Sphingobium yanoikuyae: one gene and its partner. The main gene of each other region encodes a partner of the protein of the gene in region 2 in a complex. Links are inferred from orthologs where the notes say so. Each region holds a gene or a part of one and is shown on either strand. Other genes may lie near its edges.

What was found.
Region 1: the proteins of tsaD (region 2) and tsaE are in contact, whole or in part, in a crystal structure (PDB 6N9A), measured with the Thermotoga maritima proteins. The link is inferred for Sphingobium yanoikuyae from one-to-one orthologs. Residues at the interface, in WP_004082750.1 of Thermotoga maritima: Cys10, Asp11, Arg49, His50, Leu82, Gly84, Gly135, Gly136, Glu154, Thr155, Leu156, Asp157, Asp158, Ser159, Glu162, Asp165, Lys166, Arg169, Leu170, Tyr175, Lys213, Thr214, Leu217, Tyr218, Gln221, Arg222, Asn324; in WP_004082108.1 of Thermotoga maritima: Leu37, Gly38, Lys46, Lys57, Val59, Lys60, Ser61, Thr63, Phe64, Thr65, Leu66, Met67, Val69, Pro71, Tyr82, Arg83, Leu84, Asp86, Asp88, Phe89, Asp93, Ile128, Asp130, Glu131, Arg134.

Annotation. Positions count from the first base shown.
Region 1 is NZ_CP053021.1:1,968,886-1,980,645, reverse strand. Bases 5,956-8,665 are described here. They hold tsaE (tRNA (adenosine(37)-N6)-threonylcarbamoyltransferase complex ATPase subunit type 1 TsaE), read left to right. Parts: upstream 5,956-6,943; coding sequence 6,944-7,387; downstream 7,388-8,665. Other genes in these bases: HH800_RS09840 (nucleotidyltransferase family protein), read left to right, coding at 8,367-8,665; HH800_RS09845 (aminoglycoside phosphotransferase family protein), read left to right, coding at 7,384-8,370; HH800_RS09855 (sensor histidine kinase), read left to right, coding at 5,956-6,936. Also shown: HH800_RS09880 (AMP nucleosidase), read right to left, coding at 1-812; HH800_RS09875 (peroxiredoxin), read right to left, coding at 906-1,388; HH800_RS09870 (YqgE/AlgH family protein), read left to right, coding at 1,533-2,093; HH800_RS09865 (hypothetical protein), read left to right, coding at 2,264-2,869; ahcY (adenosylhomocysteinase), read left to right, coding at 2,989-4,407; more of HH800_RS09855, read left to right, coding at 4,588-5,955; more of HH800_RS09840, read left to right, coding at 8,666-9,074; double-strand break repair protein AddB, read left to right, coding at 9,067-11,760. UniProt on the Escherichia coli protein: Required for the formation of a threonylcarbamoyl group on adenosine at position 37 (t(6)A37) in tRNAs that read codons beginning with adenine.
Region 2 is NZ_CP053021.1:4,100,179-4,112,209, forward strand. What follows is about bases 1-2,981. They hold tsaD (tRNA (adenosine(37)-N6)-threonylcarbamoyltransferase complex transferase subunit TsaD), read right to left. Parts: upstream 2,018-2,981; coding sequence 983-2,017; downstream 1-982. Other genes in these bases: HH800_RS19790 (NAD(P)H-dependent glycerol-3-phosphate dehydrogenase), read right to left, coding at 15-986; hemC (hydroxymethylbilane synthase), read left to right, coding at 2,062-2,981. Outside these bases: more of hemC, read left to right, coding at 2,982-2,988; HH800_RS19805 (uroporphyrinogen-III synthase), read left to right, coding at 2,985-3,644; HH800_RS19810 (hypothetical protein), read left to right, coding at 3,673-4,545; HH800_RS19815 (esterase/lipase family protein), read left to right, coding at 4,657-5,406; HH800_RS19820 (hypothetical protein), read right to left, coding at 5,411-5,860; gltX (glutamate--tRNA ligase), read right to left, coding at 5,905-7,239; HH800_RS19830 (NAD+ synthase), read right to left, coding at 7,342-9,003; HH800_RS19835 (ribose-phosphate pyrophosphokinase), read left to right, coding at 9,226-10,161; HH800_RS19840 (hypothetical protein), read right to left, coding at 10,263-10,499; HH800_RS19845 (VOC family protein), read right to left, coding at 10,549-10,989; HH800_RS19850 (inositol monophosphatase family protein), read left to right, coding at 11,206-12,031.

The DNA of each region.
Region 1 (11,760 bases), 2.1 Mb from region 2 along the record:
CCACTGCGATCCGGTGCGATCAGATGATAGGCCGGCATCTGATGCTTGCGCCAAGCGCTGTCGGCGATCATCTGGGCCGGGTCCGCCGTTTCAGGCGTCACGAAGACGCCGCCGGCACCGGATAGCGCGGTGAAGCGGCTGTCAGGACGCTGCAGTTCCTTGCACGCCCAGTCCACGAACTCGTCGACATAGCGATGATAGTTGGTGAACAGGATATAGCGCTGCACATGCTCGGCCGGGGTACCGGTATAGTGCTTCAGGCGCGCCAGCGAGAAATCGGTGCGCAGCCCGTCGAACAGGGCGAGCGGGCGGTCCCCTTCGGCATCGGGCGTGAACAGTCCGTCGGCGATCTCGTCGCCGATCTCGGCCAGTTCCGTTGCCGGGAAGTGGCGCGCCAACTCGGTCGGCGGCGTGCCGTCGAGCGCATTGATGTCGAGCCCGTCGAGGACATAGGGGAAGGGGATCTGCTGATCCGACAGGCCTGTTTCGACCTCCACACCATAGTCGCGGACCAGAAGGTCGATCTGTTCGGCGAGATAATCGGCGAACATGGCGGGCCGGGTGACCGTGGTCACATAGCGACCGGGCTTCGACAGGCGCGCGAAGGAGCGGCCCGGCGGTGGCGCCTGGCTGTCATCCTGATAGGTGACCCGCAGTTCGGGATAGCAGAAGCGCCGGTCGGCCCGCGCCTCGGGCGGCGGGATGCTGCCGTCGCGGGCATAGGCACGCATGGCCTCCCGCAGATTTTCGATGGATGTCTGATAGATGGCGTCGAGTTGCGCGACGATCGCTGTGCCGATGCTCTGTGTCATCACCTCTTGCTACCGCACTTGTGTGACGGAAGGAAGATGCCAGCGAAACAATCGCGCGCCCGACCGATCCGGCCGGGCGCGCGACCGGAAAATTCAGAGCTGTTCGAGCATGAAGTCAGCCGAGGAGACCTTGAAGTCGCCCGGTGCTTCGACGTTCAGTTCCTCGACGACACCGTCCTTGACGATCATCGAGAAGCGCTGGCCGCGCTCGCCAAGGCCGAACTTGCTGCCGTCCATGGTCAGGCCCACGGCCTGCGCGAAGCTGCCATTGCCGTCTGCCAGCATGGTCACCTTGTCATCGGCGCCGGCCGACTTGCCCCATGCGCCCATGACGAAGGCGTCGTTGACGGCGGTGCAGGCGATTTCATCGACGCCCTTGCCCTTGAGGGCCTCGGCCTTTTCGATGAAGCCGGGCAGGTGCTTGGCCGAGCAGGTCGGCGTGAAGGCGCCGGGCACCGAGAAGAGGGCGACGGTGCGGCTCGCGAAATAATCATCCGAAACAACCTGTTCGGGGCCGTTTTCGGTCATCTTCGTGAAGGTCGTGCTGGGAAGGCGGTCACCCTTGGCGATGGTCATATCTTGTCTCCTGGCCTGTGGCGTCGCGGAGTTCGTTGCTCGCGCCTTCGCTGTCAAGGGTGCGGGCGCGGAATATGGCACGATGCCCCTTTGTCGCGACGGTCGCCGATTGGCATCGTCGCGATTGTGCCTATATTCGCTGGCATGACCGATCCGCGCTTTTTTGGCGGCCGCTTCCTTCTGGCATTGCCGGGCATGGAGGATGAGCGCTTCGACCATTCCGTGATTGCGCTGTGCGTGCATGACGAGGATGGAGCGCTGGGTATTTCCCTGAGCGAGGAGGTCGAGGGGGTCGGCTTGCGCGATCTGCTCCAGAGTTTCGATATCGACGCTTCGGCCATTCCTGACCAGCCCGTCCTGAAAGGCGGACCGGTGGAGCCGCGGCGCGGCTTCGTGCTGCATTCGCTCGACTGGGCCGGGCAGGATATGGTGCAGTCCGGGCCGGACTGGGGCCTTTCCGGCTCGCTCGACATATTGAAGGCCATTGCCGAAGGACGCGGCCCGAGCCGCTATCTTGTCGCGCTGGGCTATGCGGGCTGGGGCGCAGGCCAGCTGGAACGGGAAATGGCCGGCGAAAGCTGGTTCCTGGCCGAGGGCGATGCGGCGCTACTGTTCGACACGCCTGCGCACCGCAAATGGCGCGCCGCCTATGCCGCTGCGGGGGTCGATTCGGCCCATCTGGTGAGCGGCGGCGGGTCGGCCTGACTTTTTGATCCGTTGCGCTGTCGATTTCCGGCCGTTTCAGGGACAGAACAACAACAGCCATTGGCCGCTTGTTCTGGCATCGTAACTGAACCGTTTAGGGTAAATTCGCCTTAACCATAGCGCGATAGATTGCAGCAATCGGTTCCGCTCATTCTCCGTCTCTGGGGAATATGCGGGGTTATTTCATGAAGAAGATTATCTGTGCGGCGCTTGCCGCAGCGATGCCACTCGCGCCGGCGTCGGCGGCGACCTGCTGGAAGAAGGATCATGTCGAGGCGGCACAGGTCCGCAATTTCGAGATGATGCTGATGGTGTCGGCGCTTCGCTGCAACACGAGTGCCTATGATTTCCTGCCGGCCTATAACCAGTTCGTGCGCGACAAGCGGGCGGCGCTGGTCGAGGTGAATGACGCGCTGCGCAGTCACTTCGCGGATGTTGCGGGGCTGGAGGGCGGCCTCGATGCCTATGATGATTATGTGATCATGCTGGCGAACAGCTATGGCGCGGGTGCCGGCGGGCTGGAATGCCGGGATCTCCAGGCGATCCAGGCGGCGGCCAATGCGGTTCCGGCCAATCGGGCTGCGATCTGGAAATTGTCGGAATCTGCCGGCATCGCGCCGCGGATCGATGCGCCCCAGTGCGACATGGCGATCGCCCTCGCCAATGATCTGCTGGCCGACGAAGGCGTGAGTGGCGGCTCGACGGGTCGATCCATCGCTATGGCCGAAGGGGCAGCGCGCCTGCCGTCCGCACAGGTTCGGGGTCCGGTCAATTAACACATAAAGAAAACTTTATATTGAGTTGCCATGCTTGGCGGCGATTGGTAAAGCCCGACCATCGCCGCCGCCTTCCTTATGCCGGCGGCCGGTCAATTTCTAATGATGGAGACAGGCTCGTGGCCACCGTACCCGCTGACAAGGCGCAGGATTATGTGATCGCCGATATCGGCCTTGCCGCCTTTGGTCGCAAGGAAATCGAGATCGCCGAAACCGAAATGCCCGGCCTGATGGCTCTGCGCGCCGAATTCGGTGCGTCGCAGCCGCTCAAGGGCGCGCGCATCACCGGTTCGCTGCACATGACGATCCAGACCGCCGTGCTGATCGAGACGTTGACCGCGCTGGGCGCGCAGGTCCGCTGGGCGACCTGCAACATCTATTCGACGCAGGACCATGCCGCCGCCGCGATTGCCGCGTCGGGCGTGCCGGTCTTCGCCGTCAAGGGTGAAAGCCTTCAGGAATATTGGGACTATGTCGAGCGCATCTTCGACTGGCACAATGACGACAGCGGCGTCTGCAACCTGATCCTCGACGATGGCGGCGATGCCACCATGTTCGCCCTGTGGGGCGCCCGCGTCGAAGCTGGCGAAGAGCTGTTCACGCCGTCGAACGAGGAAGAGGAAATCTTCTGCGCCGTGCTGAAGCGCGTTCTGGCCGAGCGTCCGGGCTTCCTGACCAAGACCGTCCAGTCGATCAAGGGCGTGTCGGAAGAAACCACCACCGGCGTGCATCGTCTGTATGAACTGTCGAAGAAGGGCAAGCTGCCTTTCCCCGCGATCAACGTGAACGACAGCGTCACCAAGTCGAAGTTCGACAACCTCTATGGTTGCAAGGAATCGCTGGTCGACGCCATCCGTCGCGGCACCGACGTCATGCTGGCCGGCAAGGTCGCCTGCGTTGCCGGTTTCGGCGACGTCGGCAAGGGTTCTGCTGCCTCGCTGCGCAATGGCGGCGCCCGCGTTCTCGTGACCGAAATCGATCCGATCTGCGCCCTGCAGGCCGCGATGGAAGGCTATGAAGTCGTGACGATGGAAGAAGCCGCGCCGCGCGCCGACATCTTCGTCACCGCGACCGGCAACGAAGGCGTCCTGACCGTCGATCATATGCGCGCCATGAAGAATATGGCGATCGTGTCGAACATCGGTCACTTCGACAGCGAGATCGAAATCGCCGGCCTCGCCAACATGAAGTGGACCGAGATCAAGCCGCAGGTCGACGAAGTCGAGTTCCCCGATGGCAAGAAGATCATCGTCCTGTCGAAGGGCCGCCTGGTCAACCTGGGCAACGCCACCGGCCACCCGAGCTTCGTGATGTCGGCCAGCTTCACCAACCAGACGCTGGCGCAGATCGAACTGTGGACCAAGAGCGAGATCTACGGCAACGACGTCTATGTCCTGCCCAAGCATCTGGACGAGAAGGTCGCCGCGCTGCACCTGGAAAAGCTGGGCGTGAAGCTGACCCAGCTCAGCCAGCGTCAGGCCGACTATATCGGCGTGCCGGTCGAAGGCCCGTTCAAGCCGGACCACTACCGCTACTAAAAATTGAAAAAGTGGGAGGGCCATCCTCCCCCTTTTACCTTATCCGATGCCCGGACCATGCTGTGCCGGGCATTCATCATATCTGGGCGCTTTCCGCCGGCGCCAAGTTGCGTTAGGCCCGTGGCCATTGGTCTGTATGAACGATAAACAACTGGTCGCGAACGGGATGGGAATGGCGCAATGGGGTCTATGAGCCCGCTTGCCACTTTGTTGCTGGGCACGGTGATGGCCGGCTGGCTGGGGGCTGCGATATGGGCGCTGATCACGGGTCAGCGCATGCGCCGCGCAGGGATGCAGGCGCAGGGCAAGCTGGATCGGCTGACGACGCTGCTCGCGTCGGCGCCGGCTGCGCCCGTCATCATTCATCCCGACGGCCGGATGGAGGCCGCCGACCGGCTGGGCAAATGGCTGGGCCGGGACCGCGTGCCGACCTTCGTGTCCGAACTGACGGCGCCCGATGGCGGGCTTGAGCCGGCCGATGCCGCTGCACTGGGGCGCGAGATCGGCGCCGCACAGAAAGCGGGTAAGAGTTTTTCGCTGCCGATCCGGGGCAGCGGTTCGTCGCGCACGCTGCTGGTTCGCGGTGCGCCAGCCGGGCCGGCGCTGGCCGCCAATGGCGGCGTCGTGCTGTGGATCTTCGACGCGACCGACAGCCAGGCGGAAATCCAGGCGCTGAGCGCGACCGTCGGGCAATTGCGCGAGGCGCTGGAGGCGCTCGCCGGACTGGTCGAGGCCGCGCCCTTCCCGATGTGGCACCGCACGCCCGACCTGCGCCTGAGCCTGGTCAACAGCGCCTATGTCCGTGCTGTCGATGGCGCCGGCGCCCATGACGTGATCATGAACGGCACCGAACTGGTCGAGAATGTGAACGGCTTCAGCCCGCAGGACGCCGCGGCACAGGCGCTCGACGAAGGCAATTCGCTTGCCCGTATCGTTCCGGCAACGATCGATGGCGAACGGCGGACGATGCGCGTCGTCGACGTGCCGCTGGGCGCGGCCGGGGTCGCAGGTTTCGCGATGGACCAGCATGAACTGGAACAGGCGCGGGTCGAGCATCGTCGGCTGGAAGCGGCGCAGCGCGATCTGCTCGATCGGCTGTCGGCCGGTGTTGCGCGCTTCGGTCCCGACCGGGCGCTGCGTTTCTGGAACCAGCCCTTCATCAGCCTGTTCGGCCTGAAACAGGAAGCGCTCACGGATGCACCGCTGTTCGAGCGCGTGCTCGATCAGATGCGCGATGCGCGCCGGCTGCCGGAAAATCGTGACTTCCCGGCCTGGCGCGCGGAACGGCGGGACTGGTTCCTGTCGCCTGATCCGCTGGAGGAAAACTGGCTGCTGGTCGATGGCACGCATTTGCGCGTCTATGCCCAGCCGCTGCCCGACGGTGGCCTGTTGCTGATCTTCGAGGACCGGACCGAACAGGTGCAATTGTCGAGCGCCCGCGACACGCTGTTGCGGGTGCGGACGGCGACCTTCGACAATCTGTTCGAGGCGATCGGCGTCTTCTCGTCGGATGGGCGCCTGCATCTGTGGAACAGCCGTTTCCGCACCATCTGGGACATCAGCGAAGAGGCGTTGGGCAAGCATCCCCGTATCGATGAGTTGATGCGTGCCGTGCAGAGCCGGCTTGCCAAGCCGCAGCAGAGCAATCTGGTGCGCGAACTGGTCCGCGCGGCAACGGTGGAGCGCAAGCAGCGTGTCGGCCATGTCGGCTTTGCCGACGGGCGCATCTTCGAATTTGCCGCCATTCCGCTGCCGGATGGCAATGCGCTGTTCACTATGCTGGATGTCACCGACAGCCGGCGGGTCGAACAGATGCTGCGCGACCGCAACGAGGCCCTGGAACAGGCCGACAAGGTCAAAACCGCCTTCGTCACCAACATGAGCTATGAGTTGCGCACCCCGCTGACGACCATCGCCGGCTTTGCCGAGATGATGAGCGCGGGCTATGCAGGCGAACTCAGCGACAGCGCGGTCGAATATGTGAACGGCATCCTGCAGAGCACCGGGCGCCTGTCGATGCTGATCGACAATGTGCTCGACCTTACCCAGGGCGAGGCCGGCACTTTGCCGATTGAACGCAGCGAGGTCGATCTGGCGGCGCTGGTGCGCGCCAGCGTCGCGCGCATCGACGCCGAGGCGAAGGCCAAGGGGATCGATCTTTCCGTCACCCTGCAGGATACGCTGGGGGTGATCCAGGGCGATGCGCGCCGGATCGGTCAGGCGGTCGATCATCTTCTGGAAAATGCGGTGCGCTATTGCGGCTCCGGCGCACGGGTGTTGCTGCATGGCGATGGCGGCCCCGATCTCGCCCGCCTGGTCGTGTCGGACAATGGCCCTGGTATCGATGCCACCCGGCAAGCCACGATCTTCGATGCGATCAGCCGTGCCGAGCAGAATCGCAAGGGCGCGCGCGCGACGATTGGCCTGCCGCTCGTCAAGCAGTTGGCGCAGGCCCATGGCGGCACGTTCGAACTGGTATCGGAGCCGGGTCAGGGAACGATGGTCGTGATCGAGCTGCCCCGTGGCTGAGCTGGATATGATCCTGGAGGGCGAGGGCGCCCAACTCGATCTGGGCCGACGGCTCGCGAGCCATGTCCGCATCGGTGACGTCATCGCGCTGGAAGGCGGCCTCGGCGCCGGCAAGACGACGCTGGCGCGGGGCCTGCTGGAAGGGCTTGGTCTGGAGGGGGAGGCGCCCAGCCCCAGCTTCGCGATCGTCCAGCCCTATGACATTCCCGATGTCCGCCTGCCGGTCGCCCATGTCGATCTCTACCGGCTTGACGATGCGGAGGAAGCGGCCGAGCTGGCGCTGGACGAATATCTGCAGGACAGCCTGCTAGTCATCGAATGGCCCGACAGGCTGGGCGATGGGCTCTGGTCGCACGCCCTGTTTCTGACCATCATGGTCGAGCCGGATGGCGCACGGCGCTTGACAGCGCGCGTGCCCGACGCTTGGACGGACCGATGGTCACAGATATGATCCCCCCCGCAACCGCCCCCGCTTTCCTCACGCAGGCGGGTTGGGATGGCGCCGCCATCGTTCCGCTTGCCGGCGATGCCTCCTTCCGTCGTTATTTCCGCGTGGTCGACGGCGGCCGCCGTGCCGTGCTGATGGACGCGCCGCCGCCGCATGAAGATCCGCGTCCGTTCATCGCGATTGCTCAGCATCTGCTGGGTCAGGGCTTTGCCGCGCCGGCAATCCTGGCGCAGGATCTGACGCAGGGCCTCGTCCTGATCGAGGATTTTGGTGACGAGCGCCTGAAGGAGCATGTCGAGGAGGATCCGGCGGGCGAACTGGCGGTCTATCGCCGCGCGATCGATCTGCTGGCCGACCTGCACAAGCTGCCCGCAGCGGATGTCCCGCCCTATGACCGCGCGGTCTATCAGCGCGAGGTCGGGCTGCTGACCGAATGGTATTGCCCGGCGCTGGGGCTGGACGTCGATGCCGAAGCCTATCATGCGGCCTGGGACGCGGTGCTGCCGATCGCCGAACAGTCGGCAAGCCCTGTCGTCACCGTGCTGCGCGACTATCATGCCGAAAATATCATGTTGATCGACCGGCCCGAAGTGCGCGGCCTGGGTCTGCTCGATTTCCAGGACGCGCTGGCCGGCCATCCGGCCTATGACCTCGTGTCGCTGCTGCAGGATGCCCGGCGCGACGTGTCGCCGGAACTGGAGGCGGCGATGCTGGCCCATTATCATGCGGTCGCCAATCCGCCGGCCGATTTCGACGCTGCCTATGCGGTGCTGGGCGCCCAGCGCAACGCGAAGATCATCGGCATCTTCACCCGCCTTTGGAAGCGCGACCACAAGCCGCGCTATCTGTCCTACCTGCCGCGCATGTGGGGGCTGCTGGAACGCGATCTCGCCCATCCGGCGCTGGCGCCGGTGAAGGTCTGGTTCGACGCCAATATCCCTGCCGACAAGCGCCATCATGCGCTCGCGGAGTTTGCCCAGGCATGATCGATACCGCCATGCTCATGGCAGCAGGACTCGGCAAGCGGATGCGCCCGCTGACGGCGACCCGTCCCAAGCCGCTGGTGAAGGTCGCCGGCAAGGCGCTGATGGACCATGCGCTCGATCGCCTGGCGGCCGGTGGCATCAAGACCGTGGTCGTCAACGTCCATTATCTCGCCGATACGGTCGAGGCGCATCTCAAAACGCGCAAGGACATGGACTTCCGCATTTCCGACGAGCGGGCCAAGCTCCTGGAAACCGGCGGAGGGCTGATCCACGCCAGGCCACTGCTCGGCGACAAGCCGTTCATCTGCGCCAATAGCGACAATCTCTGGATCGACGGCCCGGCCGAGACGCTGGGCATGATGCAGCGGCTATGGGATCCCGAACGGATGGACGCGCTGCTGCTGCTGGTGCCGCTGGCGCGGGCCAATTGCCATAGCGGACCGGGCGATTTCCATATGGACGCCAATGGCCGCCTGACGCGGCGCAAGACCGCCCATGTCGCGCCGTTCGTCTTCACCGGCGTACAGATCCTTTCGCCCCGCCTGCTGGTTGATCCGCCGGCGGATGTCTTTTCGACGAACATCTTCTGGAACCGCGCGATCGAGGCCGGACGCCTCTATGGCGCGGTCCATCAGGGGCTATGGTTCGACGTGGGCACGCCGCAGGCCATTCCCGTCGTGGAGTCGATGATCGCCCATGGGTGACCGGGCCAAGCCGGCGCTGTACACCATCCCGGCGCACCGCGCCTTCGCCGACGCGCTGGTCGCCGGCATATTGGCGCAGCAGGGGAGCGATCCCGTCCGCCTGGCGCAGGGCATGATCCTGTTGCCCAGCAATCGCGCCGTCCGTGCCGTGAGCGACGCCTTTGTCCGCCGGGCCGAGGGCGGCCTGCTGCTGCCCCGTCTGGTCGCGCTGGGCGATCCGGAACTGGGCGAGGAAGTGGGGGGCGCGCTCGATCCGCTTTGGGAGGGCGATGCCGTTCCCGCGGCCATCCCGCCGATGCGACGACAGATGATCCTGGCGCGCATGGTGCAGGATGCCGGCGGCGCGGCGGATGCTGGCCAGGCGCTGCAACTGGGGCAGGCGCTCGGCGCTGTGCTTGACCAGATGCAGGTGGAGCGGGTGCCGCTCGATGCGCTGTCGAAGCTCGACCTGATCGAGGGGCTTTCGAGCCATTGGGAAAAATCGCTCGATCTCTTTTCCATCCTGATCGCCCGCTGGCCGGCAGAACTAGCGCGGCTGGGCCTCATTGACCTGGCCGACCGGCGCAATCGGCTGTTCGACCGGGTCGCAGCGCGCTGGAGCGAAGCGCCACCACCGGGGTTCATTGTCGCGGCCGGCATCAGCGCCGCCGCGCCGGCGATCGCCGGGCTGCTGCGGCGGATCGCCGAACTGCCCAATGGACAGGTGGTGTTCGCCGACCTCGACCAGAATTTGGACGAGGACGCCTGGGCCGCGATCGGTCCGTTCCCGCCCGATCCCGTCACCGGCCGCAGCGCTGCGGGACATGAGACCCATCCCCAATATACGCTCAAGCGCCTGCTCGACCGGATGAGCGCGAGCCGCGAGGATGTCGCCCAGTGGCGTTGGGGCAGCGAGCATGATGCTCGCGCCGTGCGCGGCCGCAATATTTCCAACGCGATGCTGCCGCCGCGCCTGACCAGTCGTTGGCGCGACCTCAAGACCGCCGACCGCTCGCTCGCCGGGGTCGAAGCGCTGGAGGTGGCGACGCCGGGCGAGGAAGCGCAGGCCATCGCCATCGCGCTGCGCGAGGCGCTGGAAACACCCGAACGGACCGCCGCGCTGGTGACGCCGGATCGGCAGCTGGCGGTGCGCGTCTCCGCGCATCTGCGCCGCTGGGGCATAGAGGCCGACGACTCCGCCGGTCAGCCGCTCTCTCGCCTGCCGCCCGGCACCTTGCTGATCGCGATGGCGGAGGCCGCGGCCGAGCGTTTTGCGCCGGTCGCGCTGCTGACCCTGCTCAAGCATCCGCTGGTGATGCGCGGCGAAATGCGCCTGCCCTGGCTGGAGGGGGTGCGTCAGCTCGATCTGCTGCTGCGGGGGCCGCGGCCGCAGGCGGGGCTGCGCGGCATCGACCTGCTGCTGGAAGCGCGTGAGGGCGAGGACCGGCAGAAGGAGCTACGTGCGCAGGCCCGCGCCTGGTGGCCCTGGGCGCGCGATCTGCTCGAACCGCTGGAGGCCGCCTTCGCGCTCGCGCCCGATCTGGCCGGGCAATTGGCGGCCGTGCGCGAACAGGCCGGGGCGCTGACCAATGACGCGCTCTGGGCCGGGCATCAGGGCCATGCCGCCGCCGACCTGTTCGCCGAGATGGAGGCCGCCGCGACCGAAGGGCCGCGCCAGGCCGATATCCGATCGCTGCCGGCGCTGCTCGACCATATGCTGGGCGGCGTGTCGGTGCGCCCGCCACAGGGCGGCCATCCGCGCATCGCCATATTGGGTCTGGTCGAAGCGCAGCTGGTGCAGGCGGACCTGATGATCCTGGGCGGCCTCAACGAAGGCAGCTGGCCGGGCCTGCCGTCGCCTGATCCCTGGCTGGCGCCGCGCATTCGCCGCGAACTGGGTCTGCCGGGTCTCGAAACCCGGATCGGCCTTGCCGCGCATGATTTTGCGAGCGCGCTCGGCGCCCCGCATGTCCTCATCACCCGTGCCCGGCGCGGCAGCGGCGGCCCGGCGATCGCCTCGCGCTTCTGGCTGCGGCTGAAGGCGATGGCCGGGCCGCAATGGAAGACGGCCGATCGCTATCGCCTGCTGGCCGACGCGCTGGACCTGCCACCCAGCCACCGGCCGTCCGCCCGCCCCGCGCCGGTGCCGCCGCTCGCCGCCCGGCCGACCCGCATTCCGGTCACCGATGTCGACCGGCTGAAGGCCGATCCCTTCGCTTTCTATGCCCGACGCATCCTGAAGCTCAATCGCCTCGATCCGGTCGATGCCGATGCCGGACCGGCCTGGCGCGGCACGGTCGTGCATGAGATATTGGAGCATTGGGCGCAGGGTGGCAGCCGCGATCCGGCCGATCTGGAGGCGCGCGCCCGCGCCATGTTCGCCCGGCCCGATGTCCATCCGCTGCTCCGGGCCCTGTGGCAGCCGCGCCTGATCGAGGCGATCCGCTGGATCGCGGCCGAAGTGGCGAAGGATCAGGCCGCGGGCCGCCATATCCTGGCGGTGGAGACGGAAGGGAAGGCAGAGATTGCCGGCGTATTGCTGACCGGCAAGGCCGACCGGATCGACCGCATGCCCGACGGCAGCATCGGCATCGTCGACTACAAGACCGGCAAGCCGCCCAGCGCGCGACAGGTACGCGGCGGCTATGCGCTGCAGCTCGGCCTGCTCGGACTGATCGCTGAATCCGCCGATGGCGCCTTTCCGGGC
Region 2 (12,031 bases):
TGTCGCGGCGATGCTTATTCAGGCCGCAGCGGACGCGCCAGCAGCGCGTCGATGACCTGTGCCAATGGTGCGGCGTCGCCGAGCAGGGCACAGACGGCTTCCACCACCGGCATTTCGACGCCGGCCGCGCGGGCCGCATCACGCAGCACCGGCGCGGTGTGCGCCCCTTCGGCCACGGTGCGACGGTTGGAGAGGAGGTCGGCGGCGGCCTGCCCCTCGCCCAGCCCCTTGCCGAGCGAGAAGTTGCGCGAATTGGTGGAGGAACAGGTGAGGACGAGATCGCCCAGGCCCGACAGGCCGCCCAGCGTTTCGGCGCGGGCGCCGCGGGCGAGACCGAAGCGGGTCATTTCGGCAAAGCCCCGGCTGATGAGCGAGGCGCGCGCATTGAGGCCGAGGCCGGCCCCTTCCGACACGCCGCAGGCGATGGCGAGCACATTCTTGACCGCGCCGCCGATTTCCGCGCCGACGACATCATCCGACAGATAGGGGCGGAAGGTCGGCCGGGCGATGCGCGCCGCCAGCTTTTCGACCAGCGCCGGATCGGCGCAGGCGAAGGTGACGGCGGTCGGCAGGCCCTTTGCCACTTCATGGGCGAAGGTCGGGCCGGAGAGGACAGCGATCGGCGAGCTTGGCTGCGCCTGCGCCGCGACTTCCGACATCAACAGGCCGGTGCCCGCCTCTATCCCCTTGGAACAGAGGACCAACGGCACGCCGGCCGGCGCCTGCGCCACGACGCTGCGCAGATGCTGGGCCGGGCTGACCACCAGGATCAGGTCGCGATCGGCCAGGTCCGACAGGACACCGGTCGCCCGGATCGAGGGCGAAAGCGGCAGGCCGGGCAGATAGAGCGGATTTTCATGGGCGCCGTTGATCGCGTCGACCACATCGGCTTCCAGCGCCCAGAGGCGCACATCCTGCCCGTCGGCCGCCAGCAACTGCGCCAGCGCGGTGCCCCAGGCGCCTGCTCCGATGACTCCCGCCTTCATGCCTTCACTCCTGCTCCACGCGCCTTTTCCGCCGTCGGATCGAGCGGCCAGCGCGGCCGGGCGGGGATGGTGAGATCGTCGGTCATGCCGGCCGCATAGCGCTCCGCGCCGGCCCAGGCGATCATCGCCGCATTATCGGTGCAGAGCCACAAGGGCGGCGCGACGAAGGGCAGGCCATGATCCTGCGCCAGCGTGGTCAATGCTCCACGCACCGACTGGTTGGCGGCGACGCCGCCAGCGACGACCAGCGCGGTCACGCCTTCGCTCGCGGCGAGCGCGCGGCGGGTGCGATCGAGCAGGCAGTCGATCACCGCCTGCTGGAAGCTGGCGGCGATATCCTCCACCGCATATTGGCCCGACTGCGCGGCGCGCATCACCGCGCTCTTGAGGCCGGCGAAGGAGAAATGGGGTTCATCGGTGCCGACCAGCGGACGCGGCAGCGGCACGGCGCGCGGATTGCCCTGCGCCGCCGCCTTTTCCACCGCCGGACCGCCAGGGAAGCCGAGGCCGAGCAGCTTGGCGGTCTTGTCGAAGGCTTCACCAGCAGCGTCGTCGATCGTGGTGGCGAGGCGGCGATACTGGCCGACGCCATCCACCCTGAGCAGTTGGCAATGGCCGCCCGACACCAGCAGCAGCAGATAGGGGAATTGCAGATTCTGGTCGGCGAGGCGCGGCGAGAGCGCATGCCCCTCCAGATGATTGACCGCGACCAGCGGCTTGCCGGCGGCATGGGCGAGCGCCTTGCCGGTGACAAGGCCGACCATCACGCCGCCGATCAGGCCGGGGCCGGCGGTGGCAGCGATGACATCGACATCGGCCAGCGTCATCTTTGCGTCGGCCAGTGCCGCCTCGACCAGCGGGGCCAAAGCCTCGACATGGGCGCGGGCCGCGATTTCGGGCACGACGCCGCCATAGGGGCGGTGCGCGTCTTCCTGCGTGGCGAGGCGATGGGCCAATATCTGCCCGTCAGCCGTCACCAGCGCCGCCGCGGTTTCGTCGCAGCTTGATTCCAGGCCGAGGATGATGGTCATTGCCGCTTCCATCTAGTGCCCGTGGCCATTAGAGCAAGCCGCTTATGAAAAGACCCGAACGACCGTTGCGCCTTGGCACCAGGGGATCGCCGCTTGCGCTGGCTCAGGCCCATATGACCGCGCAGGCGCTGCGCGACGCCCATGGCTGGGATCAGGACGCCATCACCACCGTCATCGTCCAGACCAGCGGCGACCGGATCCAAGACCGGGCGCTGGCGGAAATCGGCGGAAAAGCGCTGTGGACCAAGGAGCTGGACCGGGCGCTGGCAGAGGGCGAGATCGACTGCGCCGTCCACAGCATGAAGGATGTCGAGACGATCCGACCCGATGCGATCCGCATTGCCGCGATGCTGCCGCGCGCCGATGTGCGCGACCGGCTGGTCGGCGCGGAAAATTTTGCCGCGCTGCCGCCGCAGCCGATCGTCGGCACCAGTTCGCCGCGCCGCGCCGCGCAGGTGAAGCGACTGCGCCCCGATGCGCAGATCATCCTGTTCCGCGGCAATGTTGCCACCCGGCTGGCCAAGCTGGAAGCCGGCGAGGCCCATGCGACTTTGCTCGCCGCCGCCGGGCTCGACCGGCTGGGCCAGGCGGACATTGGCGCCACGGTCGAGGTCGACACCATGTTGCCGGCGCCGTCGCAGGGGGCGGTCGGCATCGAGACGCTGGCCGACAATGACGCCATGCGGGGCTGGCTGGCGGCGATCAACCATCGCGACACATTCGATTGCGTGATGGCTGAACGCGCGGTGCTGCGGGGCCTGGGCGGCACCTGCCATTCGCCGATCGCGGCGCTGGCGCTGCTGGAGGGCGGGCAGATTCACCTGCGCGCCGAGATCATCAGCCCGGAAGGGGACGAGACGGTGCGGGACGAGGCACGGCTGGCGCGCGGCGATTTCGACGCGGCCGAGGCGATCGGCCGGGGCCTGCTGGAGCGGGCAAGCCCAGCGCTGCGCAGCCTGTTCGAGGGGTGAGACCGCTCATCATCCTGCGGCCCGCGCCCGGCGCCGGCAGGACGGCGGACAAGGCGATGGCCATGGGGCTGGCGGTGCGGCTGTGTCCGCTGTTCGCGGCCGAGGCACTGGCCTGGACGCCGCCACCCGCTGAGGATTTCGATGCGCTGCTGGTGACGAGCGCGCAGACGGTGCGATTCGGCGGGGTTGCGCTGCAGGCCTATCGCGCCTTGCCGACCTATGCCGTGGGCGCGGCGACGGCCGAGGCGCTGCGGGAAGCGGGATTTGCCGATCCGGTCGCGGGGCATGGCGATGCCAGCGCGATCGCCGCGCGGATCGCGGCCGACGGGCACCGCACACTGCTGCACCTGTCGGGAGAGGCGGTGGCGCCGATGGACGCGGGGCCGCTGCGGGTGACGCGCGCGCCGGTCTATCGGATGATGCCCCTGCCCTGCGATCCGCTGGACCTGAGCGGTGGCGTGCTGCTGGTCCATTCTGCGGCCGCCGGCGCCCGGTTGGCGGAGATATTAGCCGAAAATCAGCGCGCAACCAGCGACGTGGTGGCGATAAGCCCGGCCGCGCTTGCCGCCTGCGGCAGCGGATGGGGCAGCGCGCAGGCCGCCGACGCACCCAATGATGCGGCGGTACTGGCCCTCGCCCGTCGATTGTGCGAATGAAACCGCGGTCGCAAACGAGAGAGACTTGATGAACGAGCAGGAGAGTGTGGAAATTCAGCAGGAAACGCCGCCGCCCGCGCGCCGACGCACATCCTGGCTGACGCCCGTGCTGCTGCTGTTCGCGTTTCTGATCGGCATCGGCGTCACCATCTGGGCGATGCCGCAGATCGAACGGCGCTGGGGCCAGGACGAGGCGGCGGCGCCCGCCCTGCCTGCGCCGCTGCTGGGCAGCAACGCCATCCCGTCGGGCCGTCCGCTGACGGCGGATGCCGCGCAGATGCTCGACGCCCGCGTGATCCAGCTGGAGGAGCGGCTCAACCGCATCACCGTCGAGGCGCAGGCCGCGTCGGGCAATGCCGCGCGCGCCGAAGGGCTGCTGGTCGCCTTTGCCGCCCGCCGCGCGCTCGATACCGGCGCCCCGCTCGGCTATGTCGAGGGGCAGTTGCGGCTGCGCTTCGGCCAGGCCCAGCCCCGCGCCGTCGCCACCATCATCAATGCCGCGCGCGAGCCGGTGACGCTCGCCGACCTGCGCGCCGGCCTGGTCGATGTCGCCGATCGCGTCACGTCCCCGCCGGCCGATGCCAGCTGGTGGGACAGCTTCGAGCATGAGGCCCGCGAGCTGATCATCATCCGCAAATCCTCCACCCCCTCGCCGCGGCCGCAAATGGCGATGCAGCGGGCGCTGCGCTATATCGACGCCAGCCGGGTCGGCGCGGCACTGGCCGAAGTGGAGCGCATGCCCGATCGCGCGGCGGCCGATCGCTGGATGCAATACGCCCGCCGCTATCTGGAGGCGCGCCGGGCACTCGACCTGATTGAGACGGCGGCGATATTGGAGCCGCGCCAGCTACGCACGACCGAGGGCGCCAGCGTCGCCCAGACATCGCCCCTCGCCCCCTGAGCTTCATTTCCTGAGACATACCGTTCATCGCTTGCGATGAAACCCATGGACGCACCCTGCGTTTGTCACGAGAATGTCACCTTTTCCGCCCGGTTCAGGACAGAGTCTCTCGTGCCACCCTATGCCGATGCCATTGCCAGCTTCTGGAAGGGCCGCCTTGCCAGCGGTCCGCGCGCGTCCGCGCGCCCGTCGCTGTCGCATCTGCTGGGCAATGCCTCGGTGCCGTTCGACATCAACCGGACCAAGGCCCAGGCCGAACAACTGAGCCGCGCGATTCGCGGCGACGGGCGACACGTCCTGCTGGTGCCCGGCCTGATGGCGTCGGAACATCGCATGGAGCCGCTGCGCGCGATCCTCAACGCGGCGGGCTATCAGGCGCATGGCTGGGACATGGGCCGCAATTTCGGACCGCGCGCCGACACGCTGGAGAAGATCGACGCCCGCGTCGATGCGATCCGCCGGACAAGTGGCAAGCCGGTGACTTTGGTCGGCTGGAGCCTGGGCGGCCTTTATGCGCGCGAATATGCCAAGTTCGCGCGATCCAAGGTTGGCGGCGTGGTAACGATGGGTACGCCCTTTTCCGGCGATCCGCGCGCCAACCATGCCTGGCGCCTCTATCAGCTCGTGTCGGGCTTCCCGGTCGACACGCCCCCCTTCCCCTGCACCCGCGAGGAGAAGCCGCCGGTGCCGACCGTGGCACTCTGGTCGCAGCGCGACGGCGTGATCCTGCCCGAATGCGCAAGAGGCCGCGCCGGCGAGCGCGACCGCGCAATCGAGGTCGATTGCACCCATATGGGCTTCGCCGCAGCGCCGGAGGGGATCTTGGCCGTCGGCAAGGCGCTGGAGATGATGGCCGCCTGAACGGTCAGTAACGGACTGGTTCGCCCTCCACCGTCAGCAGGCTGGGATCGGTCAGCCGCACATGGGTTTGATAATAATATTTTTCGGTCGGCCGGCCATCCGCCAGAAAATGAATTTTCACCCGCTTCGCTTCGCCGCGGACCGCGATGGTCTTGCCCGTCAGATATTGATCGAGTTCCGCACCGAAACGCTGTGCCAGTGCATCGGCCATGGCGCCGGGAATGGCGATCGTCAGGTTGCGGGGATCGCGATAATCCTGCTGAGAATTAAGATAGAACCAGCCGCCCTGGCGCCCAGCGGCGCGGACGGGCAGCTCGAACACCCCCTTCACCCCATCGGGGGCGACAGCCGCGGCATTCATCACCGCCTGTTCGGGAAAGATATTATAGGAAGCAGACGGCGCTGCGGCTCCCATGAGCAGCAGGCCGGACGACAGGATGAGAGCATAACGCATCAGGCTGGCCTCCAGAATGGTCCGGTCCGGCCAGCCTAACCCGATCAACCGGCCACCGCCAGCCTCTTCAACGCCTCGTCCCGGCCGATCAGGGGCAGGAGTTGGCCCATGTCGGGGCCGTGGTCCAGGCCGGTGAGGGCGCGGCGCAGGGGTTGGAACAGGGTCTTGCCCTTGCGGCCGGTTTCTTCCTTGAGTGCGCCGGTCAGCGTGCGCCAGATGTCGGCGTCGAAGGGGACGGCGGACAGGATGCGATGGGCGGCGGCGAGGAAATCGCGGTCTTCATCGGCTACCTCCGGCCCGTCGATCGGGCCGGTGACGATCTGCCACCAGTCGGCGGCGCCCGCGACCGTCTCCAGATTGGGGCGGATCGCGGCCCAGGCGGCGGCGTCCATGCCCGCGGGCAGGCGGTCGGCAACCGCTTCATAAGGAAGCGCGTGAACGATCTTCTGGTTGAGGCTCGCCAGTTCGGCTTCGTCGAAGCGCGCGGGGGCGCGGCCGAAATGGGCGAAGTCGAACGTCTCGATCAGCGGCGCACGGTCGGCGAAGGGCTCGATCGGCTGCGAGCTGCCGAGACGGGCGAGCAGCGACGCGATCGCGGCCGGCTCCAGACCGATCTCGCGGAAATGGGCGACGCCGAGCGAGCCGAGCCGCTTGGACAGCTTGCCCTCGCTGCCGGTCAGTAGCGCTTCGTGCGCGAAGGCAGGGAGCGACGCGCCGAGCGCGCTGAACATCTGGATCTGGGTCGCGGTGTTGGAGACATGATCCTCGCCGCGCAGCACATGGGTGACGCCCATGTCGACATCGTCGATCACCGAGGGGAGCATGTAGAGCCATGAGCCATCGGCGCGGCGGATCACCGGGTCGGACAGCAATTTGGGGTCGAAGCGCTGCTCGCCACGGATCAGGTCGGTCCAGACGATCGGCTGCTCATGATCGAGCTTGAAGCGCCAGTGCGGCGTGCGCCCTTCGGCTTCATAAGCGGCGATCTGATCCGGGGTCAGCGCCAGGGCGGCGCGATCATAGACCGGCGGCAGGCCGCGGCCCAGCAGCACCTTGCGGCGCAGTTCCAGTTCCTGCTGGGTTTCATAGGCGGGGTAGACATGGCCCGAGGCCTTGAGCGCCGCGAACCGCGCTTCATAGAGAGCGAAGCGTTCGGACTGTTTTTCCTCGCCGTCCCAGTCGAGGCCGAGCCAACGCAGATCAGCCTTGATCGAGTCCGCATATTCGGGGCGCGAGCGCTCCAGATCGGTGTCGTCGAGGCGCAGCAGGAAACGGCCACCGGATTTGCGCGCCCACAGCCAGTTATGGAGCGCGGCGCGGATATTGCCGACATGGAGATGGCCGGTCGGCGACGGGGCGAAGCGGGTGATGACGGTCATAAATCCGGTCCTGAACCCGTTCGGTTCGAGCTTGTCGAGAACAGTTCTCGACGACGCTTCTCGACACGCTTGAAGCGGCTCGAACCGAACGGCCTGAATTACTTATACGCTGCGGAAGGCGTTGGTGATCGGGTAGCGGCGGTCGCGGCCGAAATTGCGGATACCCAGCTTCACGCCGGGCGGCGACTGGCGACGCTTATATTCGGCGATGTAGAGCAGATGCTCGATCCGGGTGACGACCGCCTTGTCGAAGCCGCGCTCGACCAGCTGGGCCACCGACAATTCCTCCTCGACCAGGCCATAGAGGATCGGATCCAGCACCTCATAGGGCGGCAGGCTGTCCTCATCCTTCTGATTGTCGCGCAGTTCGGCGCTGGGCGGCTTGCTGATGACGCGTTCGGGCATCACCGGGCCGGCCGGGCCGAAGCCTTCGCCGAGCGAGGGCATATTGTCGTTGCGCCAGCGGCAGAGGTCGAACACCGTCGTCTTGTACGCGTCCTTCAACACCGAATAGCCGCCCGCCATGTCGCCATAGATGGTGGCATAGCCGACCGACATCTCGCTCTTGTTGCCGGTGGTCAGCAGCATATGGCCGAACTTGTTGGAGAGGGCCATCAGGGTGAGGCCGCGAATGCGCGACTGGATATTCTCTTCGGTGAGGTCGCGCGCCTTGCCCTCGAACACCGGGGCCAGCATCGTGTCGAAGGCGGAAACCGCCGGTTCGATCGGGATGGTGTCATAGCGGACGCCGAGCAGGCGGGCGCATTCAACCGCGTCATCCAGGCTTTCCTGGCTGGTGAAGCGCGAGGGCATCATCACGCACCACACCCGGTCGGCGCCCAGCGCATCGACCGCAACGGCGGCGGACAAGGCGGAATCGATGCCTCCCGACAGGCCCAGGACGACGCCGGGGAAGCGGTTGCGGTTCACATAGTCGCGCAGGCCCAACACCATCGCATTATAGATGTCGGCCGGGCGCGGATCGAGTGCATGACGCTCGCCGGGCAGGCAGACCCACTGGCCGTCCCATTTCTCCCACTGGGTCAGCACCAGCTTTTCTTCCCAGTCGGGCAGTTGCTGGGCGATGGAGAGGTCGCCGTTCATGACGAAGGAGGCGCCGTCGAACACCAGTTCGTCCTGGCCGCCGACGCGGTTGAGATAGACGAGCGGCAGGCCGGTTTCGCGCACGCGGGTGCCGGCGACGACGTTCAGGCGGCGATCATCCTTGTCGACCTCGAACGGGCTGCCATTGGGGCTGATCAATATTTCCGCGCCCTCGGCTCGCAGATGGGCGGTGACGAAGGGGAACCAGATATCCTCGCAGATCGGCACGCCGATCTTCACGCCGCGAAACTCGATCGGCGCGGGCAGCGGGCCGGGCGCGAACAGGCGCTTTTCGTCGAACGTGCCGTAATTGGGCAGTTCGCGCTTCTGGCGGATCGCGGTGACGGCGCCATTTTCGATCAGGGCGACGACGTTGAACAGCACGCCCTGTGAGGCGACAACGGTGCCGACCAGCATCGCCGGGCCGCCATCGGCGCTTTCCTGCGCCAGCCGGTCGAGATGATAATTGGCCTGGTCGAGCAGGGCAGGCTTGAGCACCAGATCCTCGGGCGGATAGCCGATCAGTTGCAGTTCGGGATAGACGATCAGGTCCGCGCCCTTGGCGCGGGCGCGCCATTCCAGCATGGCGTCGGCATTGGCCCTGGGGTCGCCCATCGTCTGGGTCATCTGGGCGAGCGCGATCACGAGTTTGTCGGTCATGCACCGCGCCCTAGAGCATTTTGCCTATTTGCGAAAATGCTCTGTTTTCCGATGCCGCATTTTCGAACCGAACACCCGCTTCGCGCGTGTTCTGAAAATGCGGGGGCCATTTTGTCGCAGGGCGCAAAAGCGCCTTTCCACATGGGACATGCGCCGCTAAAGGGGCCGCGTTTCGCGCATCGTCATCAATTCGTCACGCCAATTAGCCTGGGGATTTTCGCCATGAAACTCATGACCGGCAATTCGAACAAGCCGCTCGCGGCCGCCATCGCCGACTATATCGAAATCCCCCTGACCGAGGCCAGCGTCCGCCGCTTTGCCGACGAAGAAGTTTTCGTGGAAATTCATGAGAATGTCCGCGGCGAAGACGTGTTCGTGATCCAGTCGACGGCCTATCCGACCAACGACAATCTGATGGAATTGCTGATCATGATCGATGCGCTCAAGCGCGCGTCGGCCAAGCGAATCACCGCCGTCGTCCCCTATTTCGGCTATGCCCGCCAGGACCGTAAGCCCGGCCCGCGCACGCCGATCAGCGCCAAGCTGGTCGCCAACCTGATCACCACCGCCGGCGCCGACCGCGTCCTCTCGGTCGATCTCCATGCCGGCCAGATCCAGGGCTTCTTCGATATCCCGACCGACAATCTGTTCGGCGCCCCGGTGATGTCGGCCGATATCCAGGCCCGTTTCGGCGACAAGAATATCATGGTCGTGTCGCCCGACGTCGGCGGCGTGGTGCGCGCCCGTGCGCTCGCCAAGCGGCTCGACAACGCCCCGCTCGCGATCGTCGACAAGCGCCGCGAGCGCGCCGGCGAGTCGGAAGTGATGAACATCATCGGCGACGTGAAGGGCCGTTTCTGCATCCTGATCGACGATATCGTCGATTCGGCCGGCACGCTGTGCAACGCCGCCGCCGCGCTGAAGGCACAGGGCGCCGAGGAAGTCGTCGCCTATGTCAGCCATGGCGTGCTGTCGGGCGGTGCGGTCGCCCGTGTCGAGGCGTCGGAACTGCTGGAACTGGTCATCACCGACTCGATCCAGGGCACCGATGCGGTGAACGATGCCAAGCGCATCCGCCACCTGCCGATCGCCCCGCTGCTGGGCGAAGCGATCAAGCGCATCGCCGACGAAAGCTCGGTGTCGAGCCTGTTCGACTGATCGCGACAATGGGGGGAGGCAGCCGGTCGGTTGCCTGTCCTTTGGCGGTCACAGACCCACGCCGGTCGAGCCTCGCTCGGCCGGCGTTGTCGTATTTGACGTCAGTGCGTCGGGAACAGGATGATCGGCAGGGCGAAGACGAGGGCCAGGCCGGAGACGATGCGCTGGCCGCGCGAGATGCCCAAGGGCAGGTCGCGCCAGACCATCGGGCAGGCGAGCAGGGCGAAGACGACGAGGATGTTGGAGATCGCCACCGATCCGCCGATCGGCATGTCCTGCCGCAGCGCGAGGCCCGCGAACAGGCAGATGAAGCTCAAGATCCAGCCAACCAGCGCCATGACGGCCCCCTTTCCCTTGGGAGGCTAGAACGGCACGGTTTCCAAAAGCTTAATCACCGTCTTCGGGGATAGGCTCCCAGGGATCATAGCTGCCGAAGCTCCACACATTCCCCTCGGGATCGAGCGCGGTATAGCCGCGCCCCGGATAGCCCGGATTGTCATGCGGTTCGTCGACCACCACCGCGCCTTCGTTGCGGGCATGGAGGCAATGGGCGTCGACATCGGGCACGACCATGTAGACGCAGGCGGTGATGCCGCCGAGGTCGCGGACCGTCGACCAGGTGTAGAGCGACTCGCCCTCCATATCCTTGACGCTGCCCAGCATCACCATGCCCTCGCCCAGCACCAGCTGGGCATGATGGATGATGCTGTTGTCGAGATCGTCGGGATAGACGGCATGCCGCTCGAAGCCGAAGGCGGCGCACAGGAAATCGATGGCGGCGGGCGCATCGGCATAGCGCAGGCACGGGATGACGGGTGAACCGGGCATCTTTCCTCTCTCCTTTCGGTGAATCGGGCCTTCGGTGAATCAGGATGGCGAAGTCTGGACCTTGATCGCTTCAGGCTGAACCGGCCCGACGTGTGAATCAAGGCCCAGAATCACAGAATAGCGCCCGATCCCCGCCATCGATGAAGGCGGCAAGCGCTCCCCCCTCAGATGATCGGGCTCTAGCCTAGCGCGCGCCGACCGGCTAGGCGAAGGGGCATGACGACCCGCGATGACCTGGCCCTTGCCAACCGCCTTGCCGACGCCGCCGGCGCCGCCATCCGCCCCTTTTTCCGCGCGCGCTACGATCTGGAGATCAAGGCCGACAAGTCGCCGGTGACGGAGGCCGACCGCGCCGCCGAAGCCGCGATCCGCGCGATCCTGGAAAAGGAACGGCCGAACGACGGCATCATCGGCGAGGAATATGGATCGGTCCGCACCGATGCCGAGCGGGTGTGGATATTGGATCCGATCGACGGCACGCGCAGCTTCATCGCCGGGCGGCCGATCTTCGGCACGCTGATCGCGCTGACGCAAGGCAGCTGGCCGACGATCGGCATCATCGACCAGCCGATCGCGCAGGAACGCTGGGCCGGGATGAGCGGCCAGCCCACCACCTTCAACGGCAAGCCGGTGCGCACCCGCGCCTGCAAGGCGCTGGAAGGCGCCGGCATCGCCACCACCAGCCCGCATCTGTTCGCGCAAGGTGACGTGCCCCATTATATGGCGCTGGTCGGCGCCGTGTCGGGCGGATCGCCGCGGCAGGGGCCGGTCTATGGCGGCGACTGCTATAATTATGGCCTGCTGGCCTCGGGCTTCCTCGACATCGTCATCGAATCCGGGCTGCAAAGCTATGACTTCGCCGCTCTGGTGCCGGTGGTCGAGGGCGCGGGCGGCCTGATGTGCGACTGGAATGGCGAGCCACTGACCGCCGACAGCGAAGGCCATGTGCTGGCGCTGGGCGATCCGGCACGGCTGGAGGATGTGCTGGAGGCGATCCACGGCGCGGGTGACGCGCATGACCATGAGCATCATCACGATCATT